DNA from 3 places in the Streptomyces sp. NPDC090083 genome. Region 1 is predicted to be linked to each of the others. Evidence: riboswitches for the same ligand, from Rfam matches in the RefSeq annotation. Region 1 holds a riboswitch; each other region holds the start of a gene.

The links. A riboswitch is a leader RNA that binds a small molecule or an ion and turns the genes downstream of it on or off. The one in region 1 is predicted to bind thiamine pyrophosphate.
Region 2: another riboswitch for thiamine pyrophosphate. It lies ahead of thiO (glycine oxidase ThiO); the one in region 1 lies ahead of thiC (phosphomethylpyrimidine synthase ThiC).
Region 3: another riboswitch for thiamine pyrophosphate. It lies ahead of ACIPTO_RS31545 (thiamine ABC transporter substrate binding subunit); the one in region 1 lies ahead of thiC (phosphomethylpyrimidine synthase ThiC).

The regions. Positions count from the first base shown of each region.
Region 1 is NZ_JBIVED010000006.1:215,954-226,328, reverse strand. Features, by position in the region: gene ACIPTO_RS22975 (IclR family transcriptional regulator) at 167-901, shown strand; gene ACIPTO_RS22970 (SsgA family sporulation/cell division regulator) at 1,001-1,438, shown strand; gene ACIPTO_RS22965 (YibE/F family protein) at 2,008-3,558, opposite strand; TPP riboswitch at 3,630-3,819, shown strand; gene thiC (phosphomethylpyrimidine synthase ThiC) at 3,812-5,650, shown strand; gene ACIPTO_RS22955 (hypothetical protein) at 5,854-6,861, shown strand; gene ACIPTO_RS22950 (serine hydrolase domain-containing protein) at 7,108-8,337, opposite strand; gene ACIPTO_RS22945 (hypothetical protein) at 8,685-9,545, opposite strand; gene ACIPTO_RS22940 (metallophosphoesterase) at 9,738-10,375, opposite strand, start outside.
Region 2 is NZ_JBIVED010000007.1:45,337-55,711, reverse strand. Features, by position in the region: gene ACIPTO_RS24580 (YhgE/Pip family protein) at 1-660, shown strand, start outside; gene ACIPTO_RS24575 (TetR/AcrR family transcriptional regulator) at 723-1,352, shown strand; gene ACIPTO_RS24570 (DUF4126 domain-containing protein) at 1,721-2,359, shown strand; gene ACIPTO_RS24565 (phytoene desaturase family protein) at 2,405-3,916, shown strand; gene ACIPTO_RS24560 (hypothetical protein) at 3,975-4,976, opposite strand; gene metF (methylenetetrahydrofolate reductase [NAD(P)H]) at 5,033-5,956, opposite strand; gene thiE (thiamine phosphate synthase) at 6,067-6,726, opposite strand; gene ACIPTO_RS24545 (Rv2175c family DNA-binding protein) at 6,818-7,189, opposite strand; gene ACIPTO_RS24540 (NAD(P)/FAD-dependent oxidoreductase) at 7,254-8,483, opposite strand; gene ACIPTO_RS24535 (hypothetical protein) at 8,528-8,866, opposite strand; TPP riboswitch at 8,917-9,028, shown strand; gene thiO (glycine oxidase ThiO) at 9,026-10,189, shown strand; gene thiS (sulfur carrier protein ThiS) at 10,186-10,375, shown strand, end outside.
Region 3 is NZ_JBIVED010000010.1:248,631-259,005, forward strand. Features, by position in the region: gene dprA (DNA-processing protein DprA) at 1-206, shown strand, start outside; gene whiG (RNA polymerase sigma factor WhiG) at 480-1,322, shown strand; gene ACIPTO_RS31505 (helix-turn-helix domain-containing protein) at 1,441-1,998, shown strand; gene ACIPTO_RS31510 (peptidoglycan DD-metalloendopeptidase family protein) at 2,048-2,677, opposite strand; gene rpsB (30S ribosomal protein S2) at 2,956-3,864, shown strand; gene tsf (translation elongation factor Ts) at 4,040-4,876, shown strand; gene pyrH (UMP kinase) at 5,072-5,830, shown strand; gene frr (ribosome recycling factor) at 5,955-6,512, shown strand; gene ACIPTO_RS31535 (phosphatidate cytidylyltransferase) at 6,512-7,702, shown strand; gene rlmN (23S rRNA (adenine(2503)-C(2))-methyltransferase RlmN) at 7,811-8,917, shown strand; TPP riboswitch at 8,942-9,047, shown strand; gene ACIPTO_RS31545 (thiamine ABC transporter substrate binding subunit) at 9,116-10,225, shown strand; gene ACIPTO_RS31550 (ABC transporter permease) at 10,279-10,375, shown strand, end outside.

The sequences.
Region 1 (10,375 bases):
GCAGCAGCGTTCCGCTACGACCGTTGCTGGAGCTGGAGCTGGAGCTGGAGCTGGAGCTGGAGCTGGAGCTGGAGCTGGAGCTGGAGCTGGAGCTGGAGCTGGAGCTGGAGCTAGGGCTGGCGCCGACGCCGGGGTCTCCGGTCCGCAGGCGTCCGCCGCCACGCTCATCGGGTCCGTCCAGCGGGCCATGCGTCTGCTGGAATCCGTTGCTGCGCACGCGCACGGGGCGCCCGCCAAGCAACTGGCCCGGGAGACCGGCCTCGCTCTTCCCACCGCCTACCACCTGCTGCGCACCCTCGTGCACGAGGGCTATCTCCGGCGTGACAAGGGGTTGTTCTTCCTCGGGGAGGCGGCCACGAGGCTGAGCAGCAACGGGGCGCAGGAGAAACGTCGCAGCACGATCGTCGACGCGTTGGCAGGTTGGCGGGATTTGATCGGTGTGCCGGTGTACTACGCGATGTACCGCGATGGCGAGATCGAGGTTCTGTGCGTCTCGGACACCCCCGGCAATCCGGCGGTCCAGGAGTGGGCGGGCTTCCGTGAGACGGGGCACGCGCACGCGGTCGGGCAGTGTCTGCTGGCCCAGCTGGACGACGGCGCGCGCCGCGACCACCTCGACCGGTACCCCGTGCGATCCCTCACCCCGTACACCGTTCGGGACGACCGCGCCCTGCTGCGGCGCCTGGAACGCATGGGGCGGATGGAGCTGGTGGTGGAGCGTCAGGAGTACGCGCTGGGCACGGTCTGCGCGGCGGTCCCGATCACGTTCGGCACCACGGCGGCCACGATGGCCCTGTCCCTGCCCTCGCACCAGGCCGGACGGCTGCTGATCGCGGCCCGCCAGTTGCAGGCCGAGGTCAGCAGGCTGGTGGGGTCGCTCGAGCTCTCTATCAGCATCTGAAAACTTACTCCTTGTGATCTAACGTGTACGTTCAGCAATATTCCTTCAGTGTCACGGGGATCATTCCCGGCCACTCGGCGGCAATTGACGGGATAGGCGATGCACGAGTCTGTACAGGCAGAGGTCATGATGAGCTTCCTCGTCTCCGAGGAGCTGTCCTTTCGCATCCCGGTCGAGCTGGGCTACGCGACGTCCGATCCGTACGCCGTGCGGCTGACCTTCCATTTGCCGGGTGACGCCCCGGTGACCTGGACCTTCGGTCGTGAGCTGCTGATCGACGGGCTGGGCATGGCGTGCGGGGAGGGCGACGTGCGGATCGAGCCCGTCGACGTCGAGACGCTGGGCGAGGTGCTGATCCGACTTCAGGTGGGCAGCGACCAGGCGCTGTTCCGCACGGGAGCAGCACCGCTCGTGGCGTTCCTCGACCGCACCGACCGGCTGGTTCCGCTCGGTCAGGAAGCGGCCCTGGCGGACTTCGACACCCACCTCAGCGAGGCGCTGGAACGCATCCTCGCGGAGGAGCAGAGCGCGGGGTGACGCGTGGGGCGTCGGTGGGAGCGGGAGTTGGCGTAACGCTTCGCCACCCGTGCGGGAGCGCTTGAGCTCTTGGCTGCGCGGGAGGGGCTGGAGGCGCTGTGAGCCTCAGGAGTCCTTCGGGCGCCTCGAACGCCCCGGAGTTCCCCCGGAGGCGCGGAGCTCCGCAGTAACGCTTCTGCGTGGCTTCCTGGGGCGGTTCCCGCCGCATGCGGTGCTTGCCGGTGCCGGTGGCGGTGCTGCCTGTGCCGGCAACGGTGGCGAGGGCGGGGCGAGTGCCGGGGCCGGGGCATGGTCCGGTGGCGAGGCTGGAGTTGGGGCACGGTCCCGTCCTTGCGGCACCCAGCCATTGCCCTCGTCAACCAGGAGCACCACGCCGCCCGCCGCCCGCCGCCCGCCGCGCACCCGGCCTTTCCGGAACCTCAGCCCTTGCGGAACCTCAGTGCTTGGGACGGCCCGAGCGGTTGCGGAGCCTGAAGGCTGACGGCGGCCCAGAGGCTGTGGACAGAGACCGCGGAGCCGGAGTGCCGGCGAGCGCCCAGGGGCTGCGGCGCCTCAGAACCCGGAACGCCTCATCGCTTGCGCCGTCGGCCCTTCCCGCCCCGGGCCGGCGCGGGCTTGGCGCCCGGCGCCGCCGTGGACGCCGTAGCCGAACCGGTCGCACCCGCCGCACCAGCTACGCCCGCGCCACCCGGTACACCCGCTGCCCCGGCAGGAACCGCCTCGCGTCCCGGGCGGTCCGCCGAGACGACCAGGGCCGCGAGGGCCGTCGTGACCGGTACCGAGGCGACCAGGCCGATCGAGCCGACCAGTGTGCGCACGATCTCCTCGGCGACCAACTCGCTGTTGGCGACCGATCCCACGCTGCTCTGGGCGATGGAGAAGAGCAGCAGCAGGGGCAGCGCGGCGCCCGCGTAGGCGAGGACGAGGGTGTTGACGACGGACGCGATGTGGTCGCGGCCGATGCGGATGCCGGCGCGGTACAGCCCGCGCCAGCCCATCGACGGATTGGCTTCGTGCAGCTCCCACACCGCTGAGGTCTGGGTGACCGTCACATCGTCGAGCACACCGAGCGAACCGATGATGACGCCGGCGAGCAGGAGACCGCTCATGTCGATCGACGGGTACAGCCCGTGGATCAGGCCCGTGTTGTCGTCCGTGTTGCCGGTCAGCGCGGCCCAGCCGATGAACACCGAGCCCAGGACGCCGATCAGTACCAGCGACATCAGGGTGCCGAGCACCGCCACGGACGTACGGGCCGACAGGCCGTGGCACATGTACAGGGCGATCAGCATGATGGCGCTCGATCCGACCACCGCGACGATCAGCGGGTTCGAGCCGTGCAGGATCGCGGGCAGGATGAAGAAGTTCAGGATCATGAAGCTGATGGCCAGCGCGATCAGCGCCATGACTCCGCGCAGCCGGCCCACCACCACGACGGCCAGTGCGAAGATCCCGGCGAGCAGCGCCATCGGGAACTTACGGTTCACATCGGTGACGGAGTACTGCAGATCCCTGGGCGCCGAGGGTTCGTACGCGACCACGACCTTCTCGCCCTGATGCAACTGCCGTGACTGGTCGGGCTGGACGATCTCCGTAAACGTACGGCCCTTGTCCTTTCCGGTGGAGACCGTGACCGTGGCCTTCTTGCAGGTGCCGGCCGCTTCCTGCGCCGCGGAGGAGCCCTCGGCGGTGGAGGTGTCCCCGGTCGAACCCCCGCCGGACGCGTTCACCGACGCGCAGCTCACGCTGACGACCTTGGTGACCGTCGCCTGCTGGGTCTGCCGGTCGAAGCCGACGCCGGTGCGCTTGTGCGAGGGGGCGCCGCCGGGCCACAGCACCACCATGCCGACCACGACCGCCACGGTGAACGGGATCAGGATCGCCGCGATGACCTTCCGCAGATGCCGGGAGACGGGGGCGGCGGGGCCGTGGCTGTGCGAATGACCGTGCCCACCGCCGCCACCGGACCCGTGTCCACCGTCCGCACCCGAACCGTGGCCGTCCGAACCGTGCCCGCCCGGTCCGTGGTCGTGCCCCGAACCGTGGTCGTCGCCGGATCCATGGTCGTGGCCATGAGGCGGCCCGGTCGGCGGGTACGGAGGCTGCTGTGTCGTGGTCACCGCCCGATCATCGCAAGAACGCCGGAGGCCCACTGTTCACCGCGCCACTTATGGCGCTAGCGTGGAGGCACCTTTGCACACGCGGGAGCTCGGAGCACCGGGCTGAGAGGGCGCTGACCTTCGTCTCTGCGATGTTTCACGGGAAACGTCACCTGAATCGAGTGATGTTTCACATGAAACATCGGCTGACGGAAGCCGCTGCGTCGACCGCCGAACCTGTTACCGGGTAATGCCGGCGTAGGGAGTAGGTCTCATGACCAACAAGGACGCACGCACGCCTGCCTTCAGCCAGGACGAACAGCCCATTTCGGGCGATGAGTCCGCACGGGCCGAACAGCCCACGGAGGCCGGGAAGTCCATCGGCTGGCACAAGGGGTACGTCGAGGGCTCGCGCCCCGATCTGCGGGTGCCGGTCCGTCAGGTGCACCTCACCAACGGGGAGTCGGTGACGCTGTACGACACCTCGGGCCCGTACACCGATCCGCTCGTCGACACCGATGTCCGCAGGGGACTGGCGCCGCTGCGGGAGAACTGGATCATCGCCCGCGGCGACACCGAGGAGTACGCGGGCCGGCCCGTCCGTCCCGAGGACGACGGGATCAAGCACACCTCACCGCGCGGCGGCCTGCGCAACCTGGACGCGGTCTTCCCGGGCCGCCCCCGTCAGCCGCGCCGAGGCCGTGACGGTACGGCGGTCACGCAACTCGCCTATGCGCGACGGGGCGAGGTCACCCCCGAGATGGAGTTCGTGGCCGTACGCGAGAACGTCGAGGCCGAGGTCGTCCGCGAGGAGATCGCGGCCGGGCGCGCGGTGCTGCCCGCCAACGTCAACCACCCCGAGATCGAGCCGATGATCATCGGCAAGCGGTTCCTGGTGAAGGTCAACGCCAACATCGGTAATTCCGCGGTCACCTCCTCCATCGAGGAGGAGGTCGACAAGATGACCTGGGCGACGCGATGGGGCGCCGACACGGTGATGGACCTGTCCACCGGCCGCAACATCCACACCACGCGCGAGTGGGTGCTGCGCAACTCCCCCGTCCCCATCGGCACGGTCCCGCTCTACCAGGCGCTGGAAAAGGTCGACGGCCGCGCCGAGGAGCTGACCTGGGAGATCTACAAGGACACGGTCGTCGAACAGGCCGAACAGGGCGTGGACTACATGACCGTCCACGCGGGCGTGCGGCTGCCGTTCGTACCGCTGACGGCGAACCGCAAGACGGGCATCGTCTCGCGCGGCGGCTCGATCATGGCGGCGTGGTGCCTCGCGCACCACAAGGAATCGTTTCTGTACGAGAACTTCGAGGAACTGTGCGAGATCCTCGCCGCGTACGACGTCACGTACTCGCTCGGCGACGGCCTGCGGCCCGGCTCGATCGCGGACGCCAACGACGAGGCACAGTTCGCGGAACTGCGGACTCTCGGGGAACTCAACACGATCGCGAAGCGTTTCAATGTTCAGACGATGATCGAGGGCCCGGGACACGTCCCGATGCACAAGATCAAGGAGAACATCGACCTTCAGCAGGAGATCTGTGATGAAGCTCCGTTCTATACGCTCGGCCCGCTGACGACGGACGTCGCGCCTGCGTACGACCACATCACCTCCGGCATCGGTGCCGCGATGATCGCCTGGTGGGGCACGGCCATGCTCTGCTATGTCACGCCCAAGGAGCACTTGGGCCTGCCCAATCGTGACGACGTCAAGACCGGCGTCATCACCTACAAGATCGCCGCCCACGCAGCCGACCTCGCCAAGGGGCACCCCGGTGCACAGGTATGGGACGACGCGCTGTCCGACGCCCGCTTCGAGTTCCGCTGGGAGGACCAGTTCAATCTGGCCCTCGACCCGGACACGGCACGGGAGTTCCACGACGAGACGCTTCCGGCCGAGCCCGCCAAGACCGCTCACTTCTGCTCCATGTGCGGGCCGAAGTTCTGCTCGATGAAGATCAGCCACAGCATCACAGCGCAGTTCGGCGGTACGGCGGCTGCGGGGGCGACGGCCGAGGAGGTCGCCGAGGGGATGCTGCAGAAGTCGAAGGAGTTCGCGGCGAGCGGGAACCGGGTGTATCTGCCGATGGCGGACTGACGTCCGTCGACTGACGTCAGTGGCCTGATGCCAGCGGACTGACGTACGTGCACTGACGTCAGTGGACTGGTGCTGTGCCGGAGGCAGGGTGTGGGGAGGGTGTCTTCGGCACAGCAGCGCCATCGTGCGCACAGGGGCGACGGGTGTTACGGGGATAACGGGGCTAACAGGGACGAAGGGTGTTACGGGGATGAGGGGGAGTCTTGATCGTTCTCAAGGTGACGGCCGAGGCGCAGTCGCTGGTGTGGAACGGCGATGATCTGGTCGATCCGGTGGGTGGCCGCCGCTGGGGTCCTGACGGCGTCGAGCAGCATGCCTCGGTCGTCCACGGGTCTCCCTTCGACCGGTGCGTCGCCTCCCCCTCCGGTCGCTACTCCGTCGTCTATGCCGAGCGCGGTACCGAGGCGTTGCTGCTCGATGGCGACCGGCTCGTCCGTGAGCTGAGTCGCAGCTACGACCACGCGGAGGACTTCGACTACGCGGTGGCACTCGGGACGTTGCGCGGCGGCCGCGAGGTTCTGGTCCACTGCCCGGAGGAGTACAACGTCCTTGAGATCGAGGACGCGGAGTCGGGCGAGCGGCTCACCGTCGGCGAACGACGTCCGAGGGACGTCTTCCACTCGCGGTTGGAGATGAGCCCGGACGGGACACACCTGCTCTCGGCCGGCTGGCTCTGGCATCCGCACGGGATCGCCGAAGTCTTCGACGTGGCCCGCGCGTTGACGGACCCCGCCGTGCTCGATGACCGTGGCGTGCTGCCGTCGGAGCCAGGCGTCGACGATGAGGTCGTCTCGGCCTGTTGGCTCGACGGCGACCGTGTGGCTGTGGCGACCGGGGAGCTGGCTCTCGATGACGAGGGGTTCTCTGTCCTGGGCCCGGGACAGTTGGGAGTGTGGTCACTCTCGGCAGGGCAGTGGACCCATCGCAGCCGGGTCGACTTCTCCGTCGGCACTCTGATCGCGCGGGGCGACACGGTCGTCTCACTTCACGGGCATCCGCGGCTGGTCGATGTCACGACGGGTGCCGTGGTGGCGGAGTGGCCCACCGTGGAGGTGTCGCGAAGAGACGGCAGCTACGGGGCCACCCACATCCCGACGCCCGTTGCCGCCCTCCACCCGGACGGCACCCGCCTGGCCGTGGCCCAGCCGGAGAGCATCGCGATCATCACCCTTCCGGAAAGAGAGGACTCGCGACTGCCTGCTCCGGGCTGAAGCTGTCCTCGATGAAGACCTCCCCCGGGGCACCCACCGTGAGAGACATCGCCGTGAGCACGGCGGAAGCCGTGAGGAGAATCAGGCCGGAGAGAGGAGAACCAGGCGGCCGAGGAGAGGAGAACCAGGCTACGCTCACCGGCGCCGATCAGCCACCGTCGCTTTCCTGGCTCACTGGCGCCGATCAGCCACCGTCGATTTCCTGTTCCCGCGACCTGATCCGCCGGAGAGGCCCCAGCCCTTCGGTCAGCTCGTGGCGGGCTTCAGGCACAGGGCGTGGTCGACGAGGGTTCCCGTCGCGCGGTTGAGGGCGGCGAGGTCCGGCGGTGCGGTGGTGGTCGTGATGGAGACCGTCACCGCGCGCCTGCCGTCGGCGCTCACCGCGGGGCGGGTGTTGACGCCCGGACCGTCGCCCTCGTGCATGTAGGAGAAGCCGCCGCAGGACAGCGGGATCTTGCGGAGGCCGAGGCCGTAGGTGCCCTCGGGCATCTCGGCCAGGTCTTCCGGGTCGTCGTTCCGCGCGACGGTCTGCCGCATCTCGCGCCACTGTTCGGCGGGGAGCAGGCGGCCGTCGGCCAAGGCGCGGAAGAAGGTGTTCAGGTCGGCGGTGGTGCTCACCACACCGGAGTCGGCGGTGTGCTGGTAGCTCTGCTCGGTGACGTCGAGGCGCTTGCCGTCGGCGGTCGTCAGATACGCGTTCACATGCGGGTCAGGAAGGAACGGGTTGAGCCCGGGAACGGAGGTGTTGCGCAGTCCGAGCTTCGCGATGATCCGGTGCTCGACGAGGTCCTGCCAGCTCGCGCCGCCGGCCTTCTCGGCGATCATCCCGGCCAGCAGGTAGTTGGTGTTGGAGTAGGCCCACCGGGTGGCTCCGCCCGGCTGCGGCACGAACAGCGGCCGGTGCTTCATCGCCACCGCGACCAGGTCGGCGGTCGGGGTGTCCTCGTAGCGGTTCTCGTCGAAGTGGTTGATCAGCTGGTCCTGGATCGCCGGATCGTCGACGTAGTCGTACAGCCCGCTGGTCTGGCGGAGCAGGTCGCGGACGGTGATGCGGCTGCCGTCGTTGCCGTTGCCGGAGACGACCGAAGGGAGCCAGTGTTCGACGGTGTCGTCGAGTGACAGCCGTTTCTCCGCGACGAGTTGGAGGACGACGGTCGCGACGAAGGTCTTCGTGGTGCTGGCCACGCGGAAGTGCGCGTTCCAGGGAACCGGGTCCAGGGAACCGGCGGTCCGGGTGCCGATGCGGGCCATGAGCGGCGCGCTGCCCGTTCCGTCGACCCTGGCGAGTACGTTCACATCGCCGCCGCCGGCTTTCCGTACGGCCGCGAGGTCCTGTTGGAGTGTCTTCGCGGTGTAGGAGGGGTTCGGTGCCGGGTGTCCGGTGGTGGCGGCGGTCGCGGCCAGTGGTGTGCCCAGTGCGAGCAGGGCTGCTGCCAGCACGGCGGCGCCGGCCTTCTTCGACGACGGTATCTGCATGGTCGGATCCCCCGGAGATCTGGTTCTCGGTCGGTGACGATCACCAGCCAACCGGATCTCCCGGCGCGGGAGGATGGGACTGTCCTCCGAATGAGGGGTACACCCAGCCCCCGTGCGGACCACGGGTTCACCCCCGCCCGCCCGTTCCCGGCAGGGCGGCATGCCAGGGCCTCATGAGGGGATCCGCGACCCGCTGTCGCGCGAGCGGAGACGAGCGCAGCACTCGCCCACCCTGTGACTCCGCGGCCCCGTGCCGCCGTGCCCTCGTGCCCTATGCCCCGTGCCCTCGCGTCCCGTGGCCGGGCGTTCGGCTTGCGCTCCCCTGGGTGGGGGCGCAAGCCGAGGGGCTACTCCGGCTGGTGTTCGGGCCCCCCGAAGTCCGGGCTGGTGAAGTCCGGGCTGGTGAAGCTCGGGCGGTGACCCGGCTCCGGTCCGTCGTCCGGGCTGGAGAAACCGGGGCGGTCGTAGCCGAGGTGGGGCATGCGACTCGGTCCCGAGGGGGTCGTGCGGCGCAGGGCCGCCGTGCCCGGAGCCGCCAGTGCCTCCTGGAGGAACGGCAGGATGCCGCGTTCCAGAAGGGCGTCGTGCCAGGCCTCCCTGGCGCGGGCGACCTCGCCGCCCGACTCGCCGTAGGGGCCGGTTTCGAGTGTGGGCCGGTTGCGCAGGGCGGTGAGCAGCAGGCCGACGGCGGCGACGAGGATCGCCGCGGCGGTCATGGCCCCGAACACCCAGCCGGCGGTGAGCATGGTCTTGGCGAAGGCGGGCTCGGGGGTGAGCATCTTGAGGATGTACCCCACGAGCAGGAATATCGCCGCGGCCGTGCCTGCCAGGACGGGGGTGAGGACGGCGGCGACGGCGACGGCGCCCGCACCCTCGGCCGCTTCCCCCAGGGTGGTGGCGAGCCCCATCGCGCCCACGCCGCCAGGCTCCGTCGAGCCGGACTCGCGGACGGTCGACGGGGTGGACGACGCCGGCTGGCGCAGTTCCTCGCGGACCTTCACGTAGTGCTGGTACTCGGTCGCCGCGGCCGCCGTGATGAGTGCGGTGGCGTTCAGCGCCATGGTGCGCAGCTGTTCGGGGTTGAGCCGCTTACCGACAGCGGCCAGTTCCGGGCGGGTAGGGGCGGAGCGCAGCGCCTCATCGAGGATCCGCTCGTACTCTTGGCGGTCCTCGCTGTGCAGGTGCTGCGGAACGCTGTTCATGTGCATCCCCCGATGCTCCGTAGGGCTTGGGGCTCGCATGCCAACGAGCCGTCGGGCAGAAACGGAGGGGAGCCTGCTACGGATAAGCCGATGGTAGAGCGGCGACGGCACACGGTGACAGGGGGTTTCCAGAAATTGGCCCCTGGCCAGCGCTGTCGTCCGCCGGTCCTCCGAGGGGGACGCCTGCCCGATAAACGCTCAGATATCCAGGGGAAGTTGCTGGACCAGCAGTTTTCCGGCCATGGTCACGCCGCCGTCCATCGCGATGGCGAGTCCCTCGGCGTAGACGTGCGGTCCCTCGACCACGGGACTCGCGGTGTCCTCGCCGTCCTCGGAGCCCACGTCGCCCAGAAGATAGGGAATCGGGCTGTGTCCGTGAACGATCCGGGTCCCGCCGTACGTATCGAGGAGGGAGCGGACGTGGTCGGCGCCGCCCTCGTCGCGGAAGGAGAAGCGCTTGGTGAACTTGCGGAAGACGTCCCACACCTCGTCGGCGTCGTTGCGCGTGAGGGTCTCGCGGACGTTGTCGTTGACCGCCTCGATCGAGTCGCCGTAGTCGAGGTAGGCGGTGGTGTCGGAGTGTACGAGCAGGTGGCCGTCGACCTCCTCCATGGCGTCGAGCCGGGCCATCCACTGCAGGTGGACGTCCTGGAGGCGGTCCATGTCGGTCTTCTGGCCGCCGTTGAGGAGCCAGGCGGCCTGGAAGGTGGCGGTGCCCGCGCCGGAGTTGACGGGGGTGTCGCCGAACCGCTTCGCGCCGAGCAGCAGCAGCTCGTGGTTGCCCATGAGCGCCTTGCAGTACCCGCCGGCCGCGGCGGCCTCGGCGGACAGCCGCA
Region 2 (10,375 bases), on a different contig from region 1:
GGGGTCATGGCCGACCCGGTCCACCTGGCCTCCCAGGACCTGCACAAGGCGCCCAACTACGGCACCGGGTTCGCCCCGTACTTCATCCCGCTGTCCCTGTGGGTGGGCGCGATGGTGGCCTACATGCTGATCGCGCCGATGAACCGGCGCGCCCTCGCCGCGGGCGCCCCGGCCTGGCGGATCGCCCTCGCGGGCTGGCTGCCCGTGGTCGCGGTCGGGGTGCTCCAGACGGTGGCCCTGATGGCCGTGCTGCACTGGGCGATCGGCCTGGAGATGGTGCGGGCGGCCGGCACGATCGGCTTCCTGTTCCTGGTGACGGCGTGCTTCGCGGCCCTCGTGCAGTGGCTGAACGCCCGCTTCGGGGCGGCCGGCAGGATCCTCGTACTCGCCCTGCTGATGCTCCAGTTGACGTCGGCGGGCGGCACCTACCCGGTGCAGACGAGCCCGGGCTTCTTCAACGCGATCCACCCCTTCCTGCCGATGAGCTATGTCGTCGAGGCCCTGCGGAGGCTCATCACGGGCGGTGGCCTCGGACCCGTGTGGCACGCGTGCGTGGTGCTCACCGCGTTCACCGCGGGCGCTCTCGCGCTGACCGCGCTGTCGGCCCGCCGCCGCCAGGTGTGGACGCTGGACCGGCTGCATCCTGAGCTGACCCTGTGAGCGCGCGCAGGACGGCGGCACCCGTGCCCGCGGCGCAGGCCGGGCCTGTGACAATCAGGCCCATGGAAAGCAGCAGCACCCCGTCGGGCGGCAGCACGCGCCGCGAGGCCACCCGGCAGAAGCTCTACGAGGCGGCCGTCACGCTCATCGCCGAACAGGGCTTCTCCGCCACCACGGTGGACGAGATCGCCGAGCGTGCCGGGGTCGCGAAGGGCACCGTCTACTACAACTTCGCGAGCAAGTCCGTCCTCTTCGAGGAGCTGCTGCGACACGGCGTGGGCGTCCTGACCGCCTCCCTGAGAGAGGCCGCCGAGCAGACGGCCCGGGACGGCGGCAGCAAGGTGGACGCCCTGGACGCGATGATCCGCGCGGGCCTCGGCTTCATCGCCCGCTACCCGTCCTTCACCCAGCTCTACGTGGCCGAGCTGTGGCGCACCAACCGCTCCTGGCAGCCCACGCTGATGGTCGTGCGCCAGCAGGTGAACGCGGCCATCGAGGACGTGCTGCACGCGGGCGTGGCGGGCGGTGAGTTCAGCCCCGAGATCGATGTCCGGCTGACCGCCGCCGCACTGGTGGGCATGGTCCTGGTGGCCGCCCTGGATTGGCAGTCGTTCCAGCCGGAGCGCTCCCTGGACGACGTCCACTCGGCGCTGTCCCGGCTGCTCCAGGGGCGGGTCAGCGGCGGGCGCTGACGACGGCACGGACACAGGAGCGCCGGTCCGCCGTGGCCGCGTCCCCCGCGGGCCACCTCGAACCGGCGCTCCCTTGTGCTCCCCGTACGTTCCCCCGTCGGAACCCTGGTCGGCCGGGTTCCCGGGTTCCCCCGTGCCTCGCTCCCGCCGGGACATCCGGCGGAAGGAGCGGCCAAGGGCGCGGGCTCCGTTCCGCCGCCCCGTGCCGGCGGTTCCGGAGCCGCGCCCCTTTCCGTGCCCCTACTCTCTCGTTCGCGCAGGTGGCACCCCATCCGCGCGCGTACTCATCTCACTCCCTAGGTACGGATACTCAGCCGTACGCACTCAGGCCCAGGACGCCGAGTTGCCGAGTGGCTACTATCGCCTCCGTGTCCGTACTCCCCCTGGTCTTCACCAGCGGCTGGGCCAGCGGCATCAACGCGTACGCGGTGGTGCTGCTGCTCGGGATCTTCGGCGCGACCGGGGTGACCGACGCGGTCCCCGAGTCGCTGCAACGCCCTGAGGTCCTCGTCACGGCGGGCGTCCTGTTCCTGTGCGAGGCGGTCGCCGACAAGATCCCCTACGTCGACTCCCTGTGGGACTCCGTGCACACGGTGATCCGGCCGGCCGCGGGGGCGTGGGTCGGCGCGGTGCTCGCCGGGCACAGCGGTTCCCTGAACGACGTGGCGGCGGGACTGATCGGCGGTTCGTCGGCACTGGCCAGCCACGCGGTCAAGAGCGGGACGCGGATGGCGATCAACACCTCGCCCGAGCCGTTCAGCAACGTGATCATGAGCTTCGCCGAGGATCTCGGGGTCGGCGGGATCGTCTCGTTCGCGATGTTCCATCCCGAGGCGGCGGCGATCATCGCGGCCGTCCTGCTGGCGGCCGGGCTCACGGTCCTGCTCTTCCTGGTCTCCCGGATCCGCCGCTTCCTGCGCCGCCGGGCCCAGCGCCGCGAGGAGAAACGCCTCGCCGCCCAGGTGGGAGCGGCCCCCGGACACCCGCCCGACCACGACCCCTGGTGACGCCCCCGGCCGTGACTGTCAGTGGCGGCCGATAGGGTCGCAGGCATGGCACGGATTGCGGTGATCGGCGCCGGCATGGGCGCGATGGCGGCCGCTGCCCGGCTGGCCGTCGCGGGCCACCGGGTGACGGTGTACGAGCGTACGGAGACGTACGGCGGCGCGGTGCGCCGCTTCGAGCGGGACGGGTTCGGCTTCGACACCGGCCCGGGGCTGCTGCCCGTGCCCGCGGTCCACCGCGACCTGTTCATCAAGACCGGCAAGGAGCCGCTGGAGGACCTGGTCGAGCTGGTCCAGGTCGACCCGTCCTCCCGGCACCTCTTCGCGGACGGCACGGCGGTGTCGTTGCCGAACGCCTCCCGCGCGGGCGTCGTCACCGCCCTGGACGAGGCGCTGGGTGACGGCGCGGGCCGGCGCTGGGGCGACTTCCTGGTCCGGGCCCGCGAGGCCTGGGACCGCACCCGCAGGCCCCTCCTGGAGGAACCCCTGTGGCCGAACTGGCCGGTGCTGGCCGGCCAGGAGCCCTATCCCGCGGTCCCGCACAAGAAGCTGCTGCGCACCCGGCGCGCGAGCACCCTCGCCGAGATCGGCACCTGGGAGCTGCGCGACGAGCGCCTGGCCGCCCTCCTGGAGAGCCACGCCCTGGCGTACGGCCTCGATCCCCGCACCGCTCCGGCGAGCGCGGCGGTGCTGCCGTACATGGAGCACGCCTTCGGCACCTGGTATGTGCGGGGCGGCATGCGGGAGTTGGCGCGCGCGGTGTACGAGCGGTGTGTGGCCAGGCGGGTCGAGTTCGTCTTCGGAGCCGAGGTGATCCGGGTCCTGGAGAAGGACGGGCGGGCGGCCGGGGTCGAGCTCGCCGGGGGCACGGTGGCCGACGCCGACCATGTCGTCGCGGACGTGGACCCGGTGCGGCTGCGGGCCCTGACGGACCGTCCACTGGACCAGGACGGCGACGTACAGGCCGACGTGGGCTCATCTCGGCCGGTGCGCTGCACGCTGCTGCTGGCCCTGCGCGGCGCGCGCGAGGCGGGGGCCGCGCACCGTACGGTCGTCCACGCGCCGGACCGCGAGGCCGAGTTGGACCTCCTGGCCTCCCCCGGTGGCGACCCGCCCGCCTGTCCCACGGTGACGGTGCTGCGCCCCGACGACCCCGCGCTGCGGCCGGACGACGCGCACGAGTCCGTGGTGGTGTCGGCCGTGCTGTCGGGCGACGCGGGCTGGGCGGACGCGGAGACGGTCCGGCGGTACACGGACTTCCTCCTCGAAGCCGCCGGACGGGCCGTACCGCGGCTCCGGGAGCGCCTGCTCTGGCACGAGGTGCGTACGCCCGAGCAGACGGAGGGCGAGACGGGCACCCGCTTCGGCGCCGTGCCCGCGCCGTCGCTCGCCGCCGGGCGGGGCCGTTTCCTGCACCCGGCGAACACCACGCGCGTGCCCGGCCTCTACCGGGTCGGCGGCTGGTCGCACCCAGGCGGGGGGCTGCCGCACGCCGGGATGTCGGGGGCGCTGGTCGCCGGACTGATCGTGGAGGGGCCGCAGTTCAGGGGGTCCCAGTAGGCAGGCCCCGGCGGACGACTCCCCGTGAGCGGGCCCGGTGGACGGACCTCAGCAGGCTTCAGAAACGGTACTGCTCGTCGTAGCCGGTGCCCGACTGCGGCTGCTGCCGGGGCTGTTGCTGGCCGTCGCCCTGGTAGGGGTACTGCTGGTCCGGGAGTTCGCCGCCGTAGGTCTCGTCGTTGCGCTGCTGCGGGACCCACACACCGCCGGCCGGGGTCTCGCCGCCGTAGCCGCCGTTGCCGTACTGGTCCTGTGCGTAGCCCTGCTGGGGGTACTGCTGCTGGCCGTCGTAGCCCGTGTCGTAGCCGGTGCCGCCGTACGTCTGGGTGCCGATGTACGGGTCGGAGTAGGCCGCGTACTGCTGCTGGCCGGTGGTGTCGTAGCCGTACTGCTGCTGGTCGTAGCCCGTGTACTGGTCGTAGCCGTAGTTCTGGCCGTCGCCCTGGGCAGCGGCCGCGTAGGCCTGGTCCTGGGTCTGGCCCGCGGCGGCGTACGCCTGGTCCGTGCCCGCGAAGTCGGGGTCGGTGGCGTTCGCGTACGCGGCGGTGTTGTACACGCCGTAGGAGCCGGTGTCGTCCGGGAGGGGCTGCGGCTCGTAGACCGAGGTGGTCTCGGCGGCCGTGGGATTCAGCGGGCGGTTCGGGGTGAAGACGTCGTCGCGGTCGTAGTCGTCGTCCTGGCCGAAGGCCTTGTTCCGGTCGTAGTCCTGGAAGGCGCCGGAGCCCGACCCCAGGCCGGACGCGTCCGGGTTCGGGTCCTGGTCGTCCGGTTCGCCGCGGCGGCGCTTGATGCCGCCCACGCTCGGCCGGCCGGAGACCGCCCAGCCCTCTTCGAAGCCGCGGCGGAACGAGAGGGTGACGTAGGTCTGGCCGACGGCGAAGGCGATGGCGCCGAGGCCGATGACGACGACGGAGGGAATCAGCACACCCAGGACGACGCCCAGGAAGCCGACGAACGCGAGCAGTCGCCAGCGCAGGCGTGCCTTGTACTGCAGCAGCACCTCACCGAGCAACCACAGTGCGACGATGCCGAACGCGATGTAGAGGACCGTCCAGCCCATGTACGCCCCTCTCCCAGTGGCCGCTACGCAGTGTGTCGTATGTCCCGGCGGCCGGTCTAGGCCTGCGGTGGATGGTGCAGGCCCAGGTTCTCGTAGATTTCCAGCGTCGCCGTGGAGCTGTTGAGCGTGATGAAGTGCAGGCCCGGCACTCCTTCGGCCAGCAGCCGGGCGCAGAACTCCGTGGCGAAGTCGATTCCGATCGAGCGTACAGCCGCCGGATCGTCTTTGGCTGTGAGGATTCGCTCTTTCAGGGCGGCAGGGATGTCGGCGTTGCTGAGCTGCGGCAACCGCTCCAGCATTCGCACGCTGGTCACCGGCATGACCTCGGGGATGACGGGGGTCGGGCAGCCCGCGGCCTCGACTCGGTCGCGCAACCGCAGGTACGACTCGGGTTCGAAGAACATTTGCGTGATCGCGTAGTCGGCGCCGGCCCGGCACTTGTCGACGAAGTGCGCGACGTCCGTGTCCCAGTCCGGGGAGCGCGGGTGCATCTCCGGGAAGGCGGCGACGCCGACGCAGAAATCACCGGACTCCTTGATGAGCCGCACCAGTTCGGCCGCGTACGTCAGCCCCTGGGGGTGCGCCACCCAGTCGGCCATGGGGTCGCCGGGCGGGTCGCCGCGCACCGCGAGGATGTTGCGGATGCCCGCGTCGGCGTACTGGCCGATGATGTTGCGCAGTTCGGCGACGGAGTGGTTGACCGCGGTGAGGTGGGCGACCGGGGTCAGCGTGGTGTCGGCGACGATCTGCTCGGTCTCCTTGACGGTGCCCGCGCGGGTCGAGCCGCCGGCGCCGTAGGTCACGGAGACGAAGTCTGGGGCGACGGCCTCGACCCGCCGCAGCGCGCTCCACAGGTTCCGCTCGCCCTTGGGAGTTTTCGGCGCGGAGAACTCGAACGAGTACGTCCTTTTGCCGGTCGCGAGCATGTCACGCACGGTGCGTGCGCGATCGGTCCTGGTGGACGCGGTTCCGAAGGCCATACCCGCAGGTTAGTCAGGGGGCGCCGGACACCCAACCGGAACGGGGAATTTGCCTGTTTTGTCGCCTTGTTGTCCACCCATCGGACAGCCGGAATCGAGCCGTGCGCCCGTCAGGCCTGCCGCAGCCGCTTCGCGAACTCGGCCGCCGCCGCGCCCGGGTCGTCCGCTTCCGTGACGGCCCGTACGACGACGACCCTGCGGGCGCCCGCTTCGAGCACCTCGTCGAGGTTGCCGAGGTCGATGCCGCCGATGGCGAACCAGGGGCGGTCGGTGCCCAGGGCGGCCGTGTACCGGACCAGGCCGAGACCGGGGGCGTGACGGCCGGGCTTGGTGGGGGTGGGCCAGCACGGGCCCGTGCAGAAGTAGTCCACGCCCTCCTGAACGGCCGCCGCGGCGGCCTCGGACTCGGCGTGCGTGGAGCGGCCGATCAGGACGTCCTCGCCGAGGATCGCGCGGGCGGCGGGCACCGGGAGGTCGCCCTGCCCGAGGTGCAGTACGTCGGCGCCCGCGGCGTGGGCGACGTCCGCGCGGTCGTTGACCGCGAGGAGTCTGCCGTGCCGGGCGCAGGCGTCGGCGAAGACCTGGAGGTGCTCCAGCTCCTCGGCGGCCTCCATGCCCTTGTCGCGCAGCTGCACGATGTCGACCCCGCCGGCCAGGACCGCGTCCAGGAACTCCGCGAGGTCGCCCTGGCGTCTGCGGGCGTCCGTGCAGAGGTAGACCCGGGCGTCGGCGAGTTCCGCGCGGGCGGCTGCGGCGGTGGTGTCGGGCATGCGTGTGTCCCCCGTTGTCCGATGTGCGGTGGTGTCGCGTACGGGCCGCGGTGAGCTTCGCCGCGGCCCGTACACCTGGCGGTCGTCCGGGTCAGACGGCGAGCGCCTGGGCGCGGCGCTTCACCTCCGTGCCGCGATTCTCGCTCAGGGCCTGCGCGGGGGTGCCGGGCAGGCTGGGGTCGGGGGTGAAGAGCCACTCCAGCATCTCCTCGTCGGAGAAGCCGTCGTCCCGCAGGAGCGTCAGGGTCCCCGTGAGGCCCTTGACGACCTTCTGCTCGGCCCCGTCGATGAAGGCGGCGGGGACGTGCAGCGCGCGGTTCTCACCACGGCGTACGGCGATGACTTGGCCCTCCTTGACCAGCTGCCGCACGCGGGTCACCTCGACATCGAGCATCTCCGCGATGTCGGGCAGCGTGAGCCAGGCGGGGACGAGAGCATCGGTCTTTGCGTCAATCTCGGTCACGTAAACAGCGTGCCATCCCGGACTGACAGTCGGAAGCCGGGCCGGTCCGACCCGGTGGGACGAACTAGGCGACAGCGGTCTTCATCGGGAGAGAAGCGTCCGCCAGCCGCTCGCGGTCCATGGGGGTCGCCGACTCGATCAGCCGACGGCCCTGGGCCAGGTCACGGGGGCGGCCCACCGCCAGCAGGGCCACCAGGCGGTCCCCGCGCAGCCAGCAGACGCTCCACGCCGGGGTGGACGGGTCGCCGCGCCACAGGACGGTGTCGGCGGACGCGTGATGGCCGGCGTACTGGACGAAGCGGCCGAACTGCTCCGACCAGAAGTACGGCACCGGGTCGTACACCGCCGAGGCCTCCCCGACGATGTTCGCGGCGACCGTGCGCGGCCCCTGGAGGGCGTTGTCCCAGTGGTGGACGAGGAGCCGCTCGCCGTACCTCCCCGAGGGGAAGGAGGCGCAGTCGCCGACCGCGTAGACGTCCGGCACCGAGGTGCGCAGGCGGTCGTCGGCCAGGACCTCGTGGTGCGCGCCCAGGGCGATGCCCGAGCCCGTCAGCCAGGCGGTGGCGGGGCGGGCGCCGATGCCGACCACGACAGCTCCGGCGGGCAGCCGGGTCCCGTCGTCGAGGACCACTTCGCCGGGCTCGACGTGCGCCACGCGTGCGTGCGTCCGCAGGGAGGCTCCTGCGGCGGCGTACCAGGCGGCCATCGGCGCGGCCACCTCGGCGGGCAGCGCCCCCGCGAGCGGCCGGTCCGCCGCCTCCACGACGGTCACCGCACAGCCCGCCTCGCGCGCGGCGGTGGCGAACTCGGCGCCGATCCAGCCCGCGCCGACGACCACGATGTCGTGCTGCCGGGCGAGCACCGGGCGCAGCCGCTCGGCGTCGTCCAGAGTGCGCAGCAGATGGACGCCGGGGACGCCGTCGGCACCCGGCAGCCGGATCGGTTCGGCACCGGTGGCGAGGACGAGGACGTCGTAGGGCACCGGGCCCTCGGCGGTGTCCAGTTCGTGGTCGCCGGGGCGCAGGCCCAGCACCTCGCACCCCAGCCGCACTTCGAGACCGAGCGCCTCGAAGTCGACGTCGAAGGCGGAACCCTCGGCCTTGCCGAGCAGGACGGCCTTGGACAGCGGGGGCCGGTCGTAGGGCTGATGGGGTTCCGCGCCGATCAGGGTGACGCTGCCGGTGAAGCCCTGTTCCCGGAGGGCGACCGCGGTCTGCACCCCGGCCATGCCCGCGCCGACGACGACCACGCGCCGCTCCGCCACTGTGCCCTGGTCCCGCGTCTGCTCGCTCACTCGATCACCATAGACACCTGACGATTTGTCAGTCAGCGGGCGCGTCAGGTGACCTGTTCCACAGTGCTGGTCCCGTTTCCCTCCTGGGACTCCCACTCCCAGGTCTCCTCCAGGCGGACGCGGCCGTCGGGCGACTCGGTCACCAGGGAGACGCAGTGCCCTGAGGACGTCGTCCCGTCCGTCTTCAGCTGGACGTACCGGAAGTCGATCCGGTCCCCCGCGCGCGTGCCGACGAGACGCCCCCGTACGACGTCGCCGCCCGCGTACTCGGCCCAGACCTCGCCGTCCCGCTCGTGGTACGTGAACCGGGTGCGGGTGCCGACCTGCCCCGGGGCCTGGTCGGCGACGGGGGCGAGGACGAGACCGTCGAGCGAACGGACCATGGACGAAGGCTCCCTTACTGGCGCACGGGGCACGGGCTAGGGTGGCCGAGTAAAGCACTCGCGGGAGTCCGGGCGCACCGGGCTGAGAGGGAGGCTGGCGGCCTCCGACCGTACGAACCTGATCCGGGTCATGCCGGCGAAGGGAGGGGCTGGACGCCCATGCCTGCACACACCTCAGACGTCCTCGTCGTCGGGGGCGGGATCATCGGCCTGGTCACGGCCTGGCGCGCGGCCCAGCGCGGCCTCGGCACGGCCGTGGTGGACCCGGAGCCGGGCGGCGGGGCCGCCCAGGTCGCGGCCGGGATGCTGGCCGCCGTCACCGAACTCCACTACGGCGAGCAGACCCTGCTCGCCCTCAACCTGGCCTCGGCCCACCGCTACCCGGACTTCGCGGCCGAGCTGACCGACCTCACCGGCCTGGACCTCGGCTACCGCCGCTGCGGCACGCTGGCCGTCGCCCTGGACGCCGACGACCGCGCCCATCTGCGTGAACTGCACGCCCTGCAGCGGCAGTCGGGGCTGGACTCCGAGTGGCTGTCCGGGCGCGAGTGCCGGCGCCTGGAGCCGATGCTCGCGCCGGGCGTGCGCGGAGGGCTCAGGGTCGACGGGGACCACCAGGTCGACCCGCGGCGGCTGGCGGCCGCCCTGGTGGCCGCCTGCGAGCGCGCCGGGGTCGTCTTCCACCGGACCTGGGCCGAGCGGCTCACGGTCGCGGGGGACCGCGCCACGGGGGTCGTCACGCGGGACGGCGGCACGCTCGCCGCGGACCAGGTGGTCCTCGCGGCCGGCAGCCTCAGCGGGCGTCTGGCGGGCGTCCCCGACGACGTCCTGCCGCCCGTACGGCCGGTGAAGGGCCAGGTGCTGCGGCTGACCGTGCCACAGCGCCACGCGCCCTTCCTGAGCCGTACCGTGCGCGCCCTGGTGCGCGGCAGCCACGTCTACCTGGTGCCGCGCGAGAACGGCGAGCTGGTCGTCGGCGCGACCAGCGAGGAACTCGGCTGGGACACCACGGTGACCGCGGGCGGTGTCTACGAACTGCTGCGCGACGCCCATGAGCTGGTCCCCGGGATCACCGAACTGCCGCTCACCGAGACCCGGGCAGGACTGCGCCCCGGGTCCCCCGACAACGCGCCGCTGCTCGGCCCGACCACCCTGCCGGGACTGCTGCTGGCCACCGGGCACTACCGCAACGGCGTACTCCTCACCCCGGTCACCGGCGATGCCCTGGCGCACGCGCTGAGCACCGGTGGACTGCCGGACGAGGCACGCCCGTTCAGCCCGAAGCGGTTCGCCCGCACGGAACTCCTGGAGCAGCCCGCATGAACATCTCCGTCAACGGCGAGCACCAGGAGATCGCGCCCGGCACGCCCCTGGACGTGCTCGTGCGGACCCTCACCCCGGCTCCCTCCGGAGTGGCCGCCGCCCTCAACGAAACCGTCGTCCCGCGCGCGGAGTGGCCGTCGACCTCCCTCTCCGAGGGTGACCGCGTCGAGGTCCTCACCGCCGTCC
Region 3 (10,375 bases), on a different contig from region 1:
CTGCCCGACGTGTTCTCGCCGCACTGCCCGGCAACAGGTCGGCGGAACCCGGGGAGATCGCGCGCGGAGCGCAGACCACGGAGGACGACGCGATCGCGAGACTGTACGAACTCCGAGCACTTGGTTACGTCGAACGACACGGCGACGGCTGGAAGTTGACACGCCAGGCGATGATCTCGGTCCGGGACGCCGGAGGGCGCCGCTGACCGAGTGTGTTCGGCCGTCCGGGGGAACCCCCGACGCCCTTGGGAATTCCCGCAGTTGGCGCATTCCGATCATCACGCAGAGCGATCGGGTCGACCTGTTCAGGCACCCCGTCGAACGCGTCCGTGCCCGGTCCACGCCCTGGTCTTCGCGCACCGCGACACTCCAGTCACGCTACGCTCACGGGGATTCCGGCGCAGAACGGCAATCACGGCACCACTCCGACACCTCACCCAGGCACCCCCACTTCACAGCAGAACGGCACAAGGCGACGAATGCCCCAGCACACCTCCGGGTCCGACCGGGCGGCGATCCCCCCAGCCGCCCGTGACGGTGGCAGCGTGCGACCGCCCGCTCCCTCGACACTCGAGGAGCTGTGGCGGTCGTACAAGACGACGGGCGACGAGCGGCTGCGCGAGCAGCTGATCCTGCACTACTCGCCGCTGGTCAAGTACGTCGCGGGACGGGTGAGCGTCGGGTTGCCGCCCAACGTGGAGCAGGCGGACTTCGTGTCGTCGGGGGTGTTCGGGCTGATCGACGCGATCGAGAAGTTCGACATCGAACGGGAGATCAAGTTCGAGACGTACGCGATCACCCGCATCCGGGGCGCGATGATCGACGAACTGCGCGCGCTGGACTGGATCCCGCGCTCGGTACGCCAGAAGGCGCGGAACGTGGAGCGGGCGTACGCCACGCTGGAGGCGCGGCTCCGGCGCACTCCCAGCGAGGGCGAGGTGGCTGCCGAGATGGGTATCGCGGTGGAGGAACTCCACGCCGTCTTCAGCCAGTTGTCGCTGGCCAACGTGGTCGCCCTGGAGGAACTGCTGCACGCGGGCGGCGAGGGCGGCGACCGGCTCAGCCTGATGGACACCCTGGAGGACACCGCCGCCGACAATCCGGTGGAGGTGGCCGAGGGCCGGGAGCTGCGGCGGTTCCTGGCGCGGGCGATCAACACCCTCCCTGAGCGGGAGAAGACCGTCGTCACGCTCTACTACTACGAGGGCCTCACCCTCGCCGAGATCGGCAACGTGCTCGGGGTGACCGAGAGCCGGGTCAGTCAGATCCACACCAAGTCCGTGCTGCAGCTCCGCGCCAAGCTGGCGAGTTTCGGCCGCTGAGCGGAAGTCGTAGGGCTCGGGTGACCTCGCAGAATCGTGCCTGCATGGCCTGGGTCACTCCCGCCGACGGTGTGCCGTCCGTAGAGTGGATGACGTGCCAAGGATTCGAGCGGCCTCCGTGGCCGAGCACCGGTCGATGCAGCGAGCCGCCCTGCTGGACGCGGCTCGTTCCCTGCTGTCCGAGGGCGGGACGGAGGCGTTGACGTTCCCGGCCCTGGCCGAGCGGACGGGGCTCGCGCGGTCGTCCGTGTACGAGTACTTCCGCTCCCGGGCCGCCGTCGTCGAGGAGCTGTGCGAGGTCGACTTTCCCGTGTGGGCGGCGGATGTGTCGGCGGCGATGGAGAGGGCGACCTCGGCGGAGGGCAAGGTCGAGGCGTATGTGCGGCAGCAGCTCGCGCTGGTCGGGGACCGGCGGCACCGTGCCGTCGTCGCCATCTCCGCGAGCGAGCTGGACGCGGGTGCCCGGGAGAAGATCCGGGCCGCCCACGGGGGGCTCGTCGCGATGATCGTCTCCGCGCTGGGGGAGATGGGGCACGAGGAGCCCCGGCTCGCGGCGATGCTGCTTCAGGGGGTCGTCGACGCGGCGGTGCGGCGGATCGAGCTGGGGGCCGCGGAAGATCCGTCGGTGATCACCGAAGCCGCGGTGAGCATGGCTCTGCGCGGGGTCCTGGGCTGAGATTCGTCCGTGCGGCCTGTGGGGGCCGGGCGTGTGGGTCCCCGCGTCCCTAGAGGGGCGTTCCCAGCACCGGCAGCAGGCGGGACGGGCCCCGGTTCAGCAGCCATGGGGGCAGCAGTGAGAGCGGGTTCAGGTACGTCTCCCCTCTCAGCAGGCCCCAGTGCACGCATGTCGTCGGGCAGTGGGAGCCGGTGATCTCCACCGTGCCGACCGCACTTCCCGGCTCCACCTCGTCGCCCTTCCTCACGGTCGAGGTCACCGGCTCGTACGTCGTGCGCAGGTCGGTGCCCGCCAGCTGCACCGACACCACGCCTCTGCCCGCCACCCGGCCCGCGAAGGACACCCGGCCCGCCGCCACCGCCCGGACCCGCTCGCCTGCCGGGGTCGCCAGGTCCACGCCGCGGTGGCCCCGGGCGTAGACCGTCGCCGGGGGCTCCCAGCCTCGTAGGACCAGGGGGTGTGAGCCGACCGGCCAGGTGCTCGGGAGCGTCGGTACGGACGAGGTGCGGGGTCCCGGCGGCGGGGGAGGGGCGCCGCTGGCCCGGGCCGTACAGGTCAGGAGGGTCAGGAGCAGGGCCAGGAGCAGGGCCGGGAGGAAGGTCGGGATGAACGCCGGGAGGGGCGTCGGCGGAAGAGCTCGGCCGGTACGGGCAGTTCGGTCATGTCGTCTCATGTGCATGGGGCAAACCGTGCCGTATCCGAGCGATCATGGCCGGGACCTGTGGGCCGGTCCGGGGTTGTGGACAACGGCGTCACCCGGTGCCTCGCGGGTCCCGTACACTTCCTTTGGCGATCCGGGTGACCGGGTCGACTTCGCACGCCCCGGCATCCGGGCCTCCGTCGCAAGACGAAACCGATGTCAGCGCTCCTCGGTCCTCTGGGCAAGCGCACGTGGGCGTCAGGCGCGAGTGCCGTCCGGCGCTCGCGGCACAACCGAGAAAATCAAGGAGAACGGCCATGGCCGTCGTCACGATGCGGGAGCTGCTGGAAAGCGGCGTCCACTTCGGTCACCAGACCCGTCGCTGGAACCCGAAGATGAAGCGCTTCATCTTCACCGAGCGCAACGGCATCTACATCATCGACCTGCTCCAGTCGCTGTCGTACATCGACCGCGCCTACGAGTTCGTCAAGGAGACCGTCGCCCACGGCGGCACGGTCATGTTCGTCGGCACGAAGAAGCAGGCGCAGGAGGCCATCGCCGAGCAGGCCACCCGCGTCGGCATGCCCTACGTCAACCAGCGCTGGCTGGGCGGCATGCTCACCAACTTCTCCACCGTCTACAAGCGTCTGCAGCGCCTCAAGGAGCTGGAGCAGATCGACTTCGAGGACGTCGCCGCGTCCGGTCTCACCAAGAAGGAGCTTCTCGTGCTCTCGCGCGAGAAGGCCAAGCTGGAGAAGACCCTCGGTGGTATCCGCGAGATGTCCAAGGTTCCCAGCGCCGTCTGGATCGTGGACACCAAGAAGGAGCACATCGCGGTCGGTGAGGCCCGGAAGCTCAACATCCCGGTCGTCGCCATCCTCGACACGAACTGCGACCCCGACGAGGTCGACTACAAGATCCCGGGCAACGACGACGCGATCCGCTCCGTCACCCTGCTCACCCGCGTGATCGCCGACGCCGTCGCCGAGGGCCTCATCAGCCGCTCCGGTGTCGCCGCCGAGGCCAAGGGTGACAAGGCCGCCGGCGAGCCGCTCGCCGCGTGGGAGCGCGACCTGCTCGAGGGTGAGAAGAAGGCCGACGAGGCCCCCGCCGCCGAGGCCGAGGTGCAGACCTCCGCCGAGACGGAGAAGGTCGCCGACGCCGAGCAGGCCGACGAGGCCCCCGCCGCCGAGGTCGCTCCGGCCGCCGAGGCCGAGCAGGCCTGACCCTTCCGGGCCCAGAGGACTGACAGGAGGACGGCGGGTGGTGCGGACCGCGCCACCCGCCGTTCATCCACAGCCCCTAGATCTTCGTAGCCCGTAGATCCTTGGCGGAAGCCCGCGTCATCCGCGGCCGCCGCCGACTTCGAGACTTCGAACTCCGAGAAGAGATTCACAGATCATGGCGAACTACACCGCCGCCGACGTCAAGAAGCTCCGTGAGCTCACCGGCGCCGGCATGATGGACTGCAAGAAGGCGCTGGACGAGGCCGACGGCAACGTCGAGAAGGCCGTCGAGGCGCTCCGCATCAAGGGCCAGAAGGGCGTCGCCAAGCGCGAGGGCCGCTCCGCCGAGAACGGCGCCGTGGTCTCCCTCATCGCCGACGACAACACCTCCGGTGTCCTGGTCGAGCTGAAGTGCGAGACGGACTTCGTCGCCAAGGGCGAGAAGTTCCAGGCCGTCGCCAACCAGATCGCCCAGCACGTCGCCGCCACCGCTCCGGCCGACATCGCGGCGCTCCTCGCGTCCGACATCGAGCCCGGCAAGACGGTCCAGGCGTTCGTCGACGAGGCCAACGCGAACCTGGGCGAGAAGATCGTCCTGGACCGCTTCGCCCAGTACGCCGACGGCTACGTCTCCGCGTACATGCACCGCACGATGCCCGACCTGCCCCCGCAGATCGGTGTCCTCGTCGAGCTGGACAAGGAGAACGCCGAGGTCGCCCGCGGCGTCGCCCAGCACATCGCCGCCTTCGCGCCGAAGTACCTGGCCAAGGACGACGTGCCGGCCGAGGTCGTCGAGTCCGAGCGCCGTATCGCCGAGGAGACCACCCGCGCCGAGGGCAAGCCCGAGGCCGCGATCGCCAAGATCGTCGAGGGTCGCGTCAACGGCTTCTTCAAGGACGCGACGCTGCTCGGTCAGCCGTACGCGCTCGACCCCAAGAAGTCCGTCCAGAAGGTTCTGGACGAGGCGGGTGTCACCCTGAAGCGCTTCACGCGCATCAAGGTCGGCATCTGAGTCCGTACCGCGATCGACGCGCGGCGCCCGGCGGAATCCCGCTAGGGTCGTCAGCAGTCGGCCGGGTACGCCGTCGCGCACGCGCGCGTGGCGGACGACAGCAGATCTGACGAGGAGGCCATTGCCGAGCATGGGATGCGACAGACACCCCACCGGCAGTGGCCTTCTTCGTATGTGCACCATGAGGAGAACGCCATGACCACCAAGCCCCAGAAGACCGACGACGGCAAGGTACGCGGCCGGTTCATGCTGAAGCTCTCCGGAGAAGCCTTCTCCGGCGGCGGGGGCCTGGGCGTGGACCCCGACGTGGTGCACAAGATCGCCCGTGAGATCGCGGCCGTCGTCCGGGACGGCGCGGAGATCGCCGTCGTCATCGGCGGCGGGAACTTCTTCCGCGGCGCCGAGCTCCAGCAGCGCGGCATGGACCGGGCCCGTTCCGACTACATGGGCATGCTCGGCACGGTGATGAACTGCCTCGCCCTCCAGGACTTCCTGGAGAAGGAGGGCATCGACAGCCGCGTCCAGACCGCCATCACCATGGGCCAGGTCGCCGAGCCGTACATCCCGCTGCGCGCCGTGCGTCACCTGGAGAAGGGCCGCGTGGTCATCTTCGGCGCCGGTATGGGCATGCCCTACTTCTCCACCGACACCACCGCCGCCCAGCGCGCCCTGGAGATCGACGCCGAGGCGCTGCTGATGGGCAAGAACGGCGTGGACGGGGTCTACGACTCCGACCCGAAGACGAACTCCGAAGCCGTCAAGTTCGACTCGCTCAGCTACGGCGAGGTCATCACCCAGGACCTCAAGGTCGCGGACATGACCGCCATCACGCTGTGCCGCGACAACAAGCTTCCGATCCTGGTCTTCGAGCTTCTTGCGGAGGGCAATATCGCCCGCGCCGTCAAGGGTGAGAAGATCGGCACGCTTGTGGGTGACCAAGGCAGCCAGGGCTGATGACCCTGACCGGGGGATGGACAATGTCCTGCCGGTCGGGAACCGTGCAGGAAGAAGACGCGACGCAGCCGGCCGCCGACACAGCACAGCAGCCGGGCCTACTCAAGACACGCAGGAGCAAGTGGTGATCGAAGAGACCCTCCTCGAGGCCGAGGAGAAGATGGAGAAGGCCGTCGTGGTCGCCAAGGAGGACTTCGCCGCGATCCGCACCGGTCGTGCGCACCCGGCGATGTTCAACAAGATCGTGGCCGACTACTACGGCGCGCTGACGCCGATCAACCAGCTGGCCTCGTTCTCCGTACCGGAGCCGCGGATGGCCGTGGTGACCCCGTTCGACAAGTCCGCGCTGCGGAACATCGAGCAGGCGATCCGCGACTCGGACCTGGGTGTCAATCCCAGCAACGACGGCAACATCATCCGGGTGACGTTCCCCGAGCTGACCGAGGAGCGCCGCAAGGACTACATCAAGGTGGCCCGGGCCAAGGCCGAGGACTCCAAGGTGTCCATCCGCGCCGTCCGCCGCAAGGCCAAGGACGCGCTGGACAAGCTCGTCAAGGACAAGGAGTCCGGCGAGGACGAGGTCCGTCGTGCGGAGAAGGAGCTCGACGACACCACGGCGAAGTACGTCGCCCAGGTGGACGAACTCCTCAAGCACAAGGAAGCGGAGCTGCTCGAGGTCTGATGAACGACTCTTCCTGGGGGGCGCCGCCACAAGCCGGGTACTGGGGGCCGTCCGACCAGGGGCCTGTCCAGGGGGCTGCCCCGGCGGGTCCCACGTACGATGCGCCTGAGGCGCAGCAGACTCGCCCCATGCCCATCGTGCCCGACGAGCCCGCATACGGCGGACACCAGGATGACGACCGGGGGGCCGCTCGGCTGAGCGGCCCCTTGTTCCGCGACGAGACGCAGCAGCCGCCGTACGACGTACGGCAGCCGCAGTCGTACGACCCGCGGACGCAGCCCTCTGACATGCCGCAGGCGCAGCCCTACGGGGCGGTGCCGCAGAATCCGGAGCCCATGCCCGACGTCCCGCCGGCGGCGCCCGCCCCGCAGAAGAAGAGCGCGGGCCGGGACCTGGGCGCGGCCATAGGGGTCGGGGTCGGACTCGGCGCGGTGATCATCGCGTCCCTGTTCGTCGTCAAGGCCGTGTTCGTCGGCGTCATAGCGGTCGCCGTCGTCGTGGGCCTCTGGGAGCTGACCTCGCGGCTGGAGGAGCGCAAGGGGATCAAGGCGCCCCTCGTGCCCCTCGCGGTCGGCGGTGCGGCGATGGTCGTCGCCGGCTACGTCCGGGGTCCCGAGGGTGCCTGGGTCGCCATGGCGCTCACCGCGCTCGCGGTCCTCGTCTGGCGGATGACGGAACCGCCCGAGGGCTACCTCAAGGACGTCACGGCGGGCGTCTTCGCGGCGTTCTACGTGCCGTTCCTGGCCACGTTCGTCGCCCTGATGCTCACCGCCGACGACGGCGCCTGGCGCGTCCTGACGTTCCTGCTGCTGACCGTGGTCAGCGACACGGGCGCCTACGCCGTCGGCTGGCGCTTCGGCACGCACAAGCTCGCCCCGCGCATCAGCCCCGGGAAGACCCGCGAGGGCCTGTTCGGGGCGGTGTCCTTCGCGATGGTGGCGGGCGCGCTGTGCATGCAGTTCCTGATCGACGACGGCAGCTGGTGGCAGGGCCTCATCCTGGGCCTCGCGGTGGCGGCCAGCGCCACGCTGGGCGACCTCGGCGAGTCCATGATCAAGCGTGACCTCGGCATCAAGGACATGGGCACGCTCCTGCCGGGCCACGGCGGCATCATGGACCGGCTCGACTCGTTGCTGCCGACAGCGCCGGTGGTGTGGCTGCTGCTGGTGCTGTTCGTGGGCTCCGGCTGACGAACAGACCGCCCTGTCGCGCCGCTGACCTGCGGTTGTGTACGTGAGGGGCTCGTCGTCCACAGGGCGGCGAGCCCCTCGTCGTATGTCTGCGACACTGGTAGGGCCATGCCTAAGCCCGGAGAACTCACATTCGTCGCCCCCCGCGGAGCCCAGAAGCCGCCGCGGCACCTCGCCGACCTCACGCCCGCCGAGCGCAAGGAAGCCGTCGCCGCGGTCGGGGAGAAGCCGTTTCGCGCCAAGCAGCTCTCGCAGCACTACTTCGCGCGGCTCGCGCACGACCCGGCGGAGTGGACCGACATCCCCGCCGCCTCGCGCGCCAAGCTGCGGGAGGCGCTGCTCCCTGAGCTGATGACCGTCGTCCGGCATCTGTCGACCGACCAGGACACCACCCGCAAGACGCTGTGGCGGCTGTTCGACGGGACGCTCGTCGAGTCCGTGCTGATGCGGTACCCGGACCGGGTCACCATGTGCATCAGCTCGCAGGCGGGATGCGGCATGAACTGCCCGTTCTGCGCGACCGGTCAGGCCGGCCTGGACCGCAATCTGTCGACCGGCGAGATCGTGCACCAGATCGTGGACGGCATGCGGGCGCTGCGGGACGGCGAGATCCCGGGCGGGCCCGCGCGGCTCTCCAACATCGTCTTCATGGGCATGGGCGAGCCCCTGGCCAACTACAAGCGGGTCGTCCAGTCCATCCGCGCCCTCACCGACCCGGAGCCGGACGGCCTCGGTCTCTCGCAGCGCGGGATCACCGTCTCGACGGTCGGACTCGTCCCGGCGATCCACCGCTTCGCGGACGAGGGCTTCAAGTGCCGCCTGGCGATCTCGCTGCACGCGCCGGACGACGAGCTGCGCGACACCCTGGTCCCGGTGAACACCCGCTGGAAGGTCCGCGAGGTCCTCGACGCGGGCTGGGAGTACGCGGCGAAGTCGGGCCGCCGGCTGTCCATCGAGTACGCGCTGATCCGCGACATCAACGACCAGGCGTGGCGCGGTGACCGTCTCGGCCGCCTCCTCAAGGGCAAGCCGGTGCACGTCAACCTGATCCCGCTGAACCCGACGCCGGGCTCGAAGTGGACGGCCTCGCGCCCCGAGGACGAGAAGGCGTTCGTCGAGGCCATCGCGGCCCACGGGGTGCCGGTCACGGTCCGGGACACCCGCGGCCAGGAGATCGACGGAGCGTGCGGCCAGCTCGCCGCGACCGAGCGGTAGGCTGACCGGCGTAGGTACATCTTCATATTCCGACAGGGGAGCGCCACAGCGCTGAGAGTGCGGGATTGTCCGCAGACCCTCTGAACCTCGCCCAGGTCATTCTGGGTAGGAAGTTCGGTCATCACTCTTGCTGTTGCGCCCTGCCCACCTCCTGTGGGCAGGGCCGCGTCTCTTCCTGGACACCCCAGGAGGAATCCAGTGCACACCAGGACATTCATCGCCGCGGCCGTCGGCCTCGGTCTGTTCACGCTCTCCGCGTGCGGCTCGTCCGACAGCGGCAGCGGCGCCGACTCCAAGACCGTCACCCTCGTCAGCCACGACTCGTGGGCCGTCTCGAAGAGCGTCCTCAAGGACTTCGAGAAGCAGTCCGGCTACACCGTCAAGGTCCTCAAGGACGGCGACGCCGGCCAGGCCGTCAACAAGGCGATCCTCACCAAGGACAACCCCCAGGGCGACGTCTTCTTCGGCGTCGACAACACCCTGCTCTCCCGCGCCCTCGACAACGGCCTCTTCCAGTCCTACGACGCGAAGGGCGCCGCGCTCGTCAAGCCCGAGTACCGCGTCGACGAGGCCAGGCACCGGGTCACGCCCATCGACACCGGCGACATCTGCGTCAACTACGACAAGGCCTACTTCAGCAAGCACAAGCTGACCCCGCCCACGTCCTTCGCGGATCTGGTCAAGCCGGAGTACAAGAACCTCCTCGTCACCGAGAACGCGGCCACCTCCTCGCCCGGCCTCGGCTTCCTGCTCGGCAGCGCGGCGCAGTACGGGGATGGGGGCACCTCCCGCTCGAGCGAAGCCGAGAGTGGGGGAGGCTGGCAGGCGTACTGGAAGAAGCTCAAGGCCAACGGCGTGAAGGTCGTCGACGGCTGGGAGCAGGCCTACGACCAGGAGTTCTCCGGCTCCGCGGGCGGCAAGAAGGCGGGCGGTGACCGGCCCCTCGTCGTGTCGTACGCCTCCTCGCCGCCCGCCGAGGTGATCTACGCCGACCCGAAGCCGACCACCGCGCCCACCGGGGTGTCGTACGGCACCTGCTTCCGGCAGACCGAGTACGCGGGGCTGCTCAGCAACGCGAAGAACACCAAGGGCGGCAAGGCGTTCCTCGACTTCCTGCTCACCAAGGAGTTCCAGCAGGACATGCCGCTCAACATGTTCGTCTACCCGGTGGTCCAAGGCGCCCAGGTACCGCAGGAGTTCGAGAAGTACGGCCGCCAGGCCCCGGACCCCGAGACCATGGCGCCCGCGAAGATCGCCGCCGACCGGGACCAGTGGGTCAAGTCGTGGACCTCGCTCGTACTGAAGTAGCCCCGCGGAAGCAGCGGAAGGCCCGCGGGGGCGGCGCGACCCGGCTCGGCCTCATGGCCCTGCCGGTCGCGTTCTTCGCGGTGTTCTTCGCCTACCCGGTCGCCGCGATCGTCGGACGGGGCCTGAAGGCCGACGGCGCCTGGAAGGTGG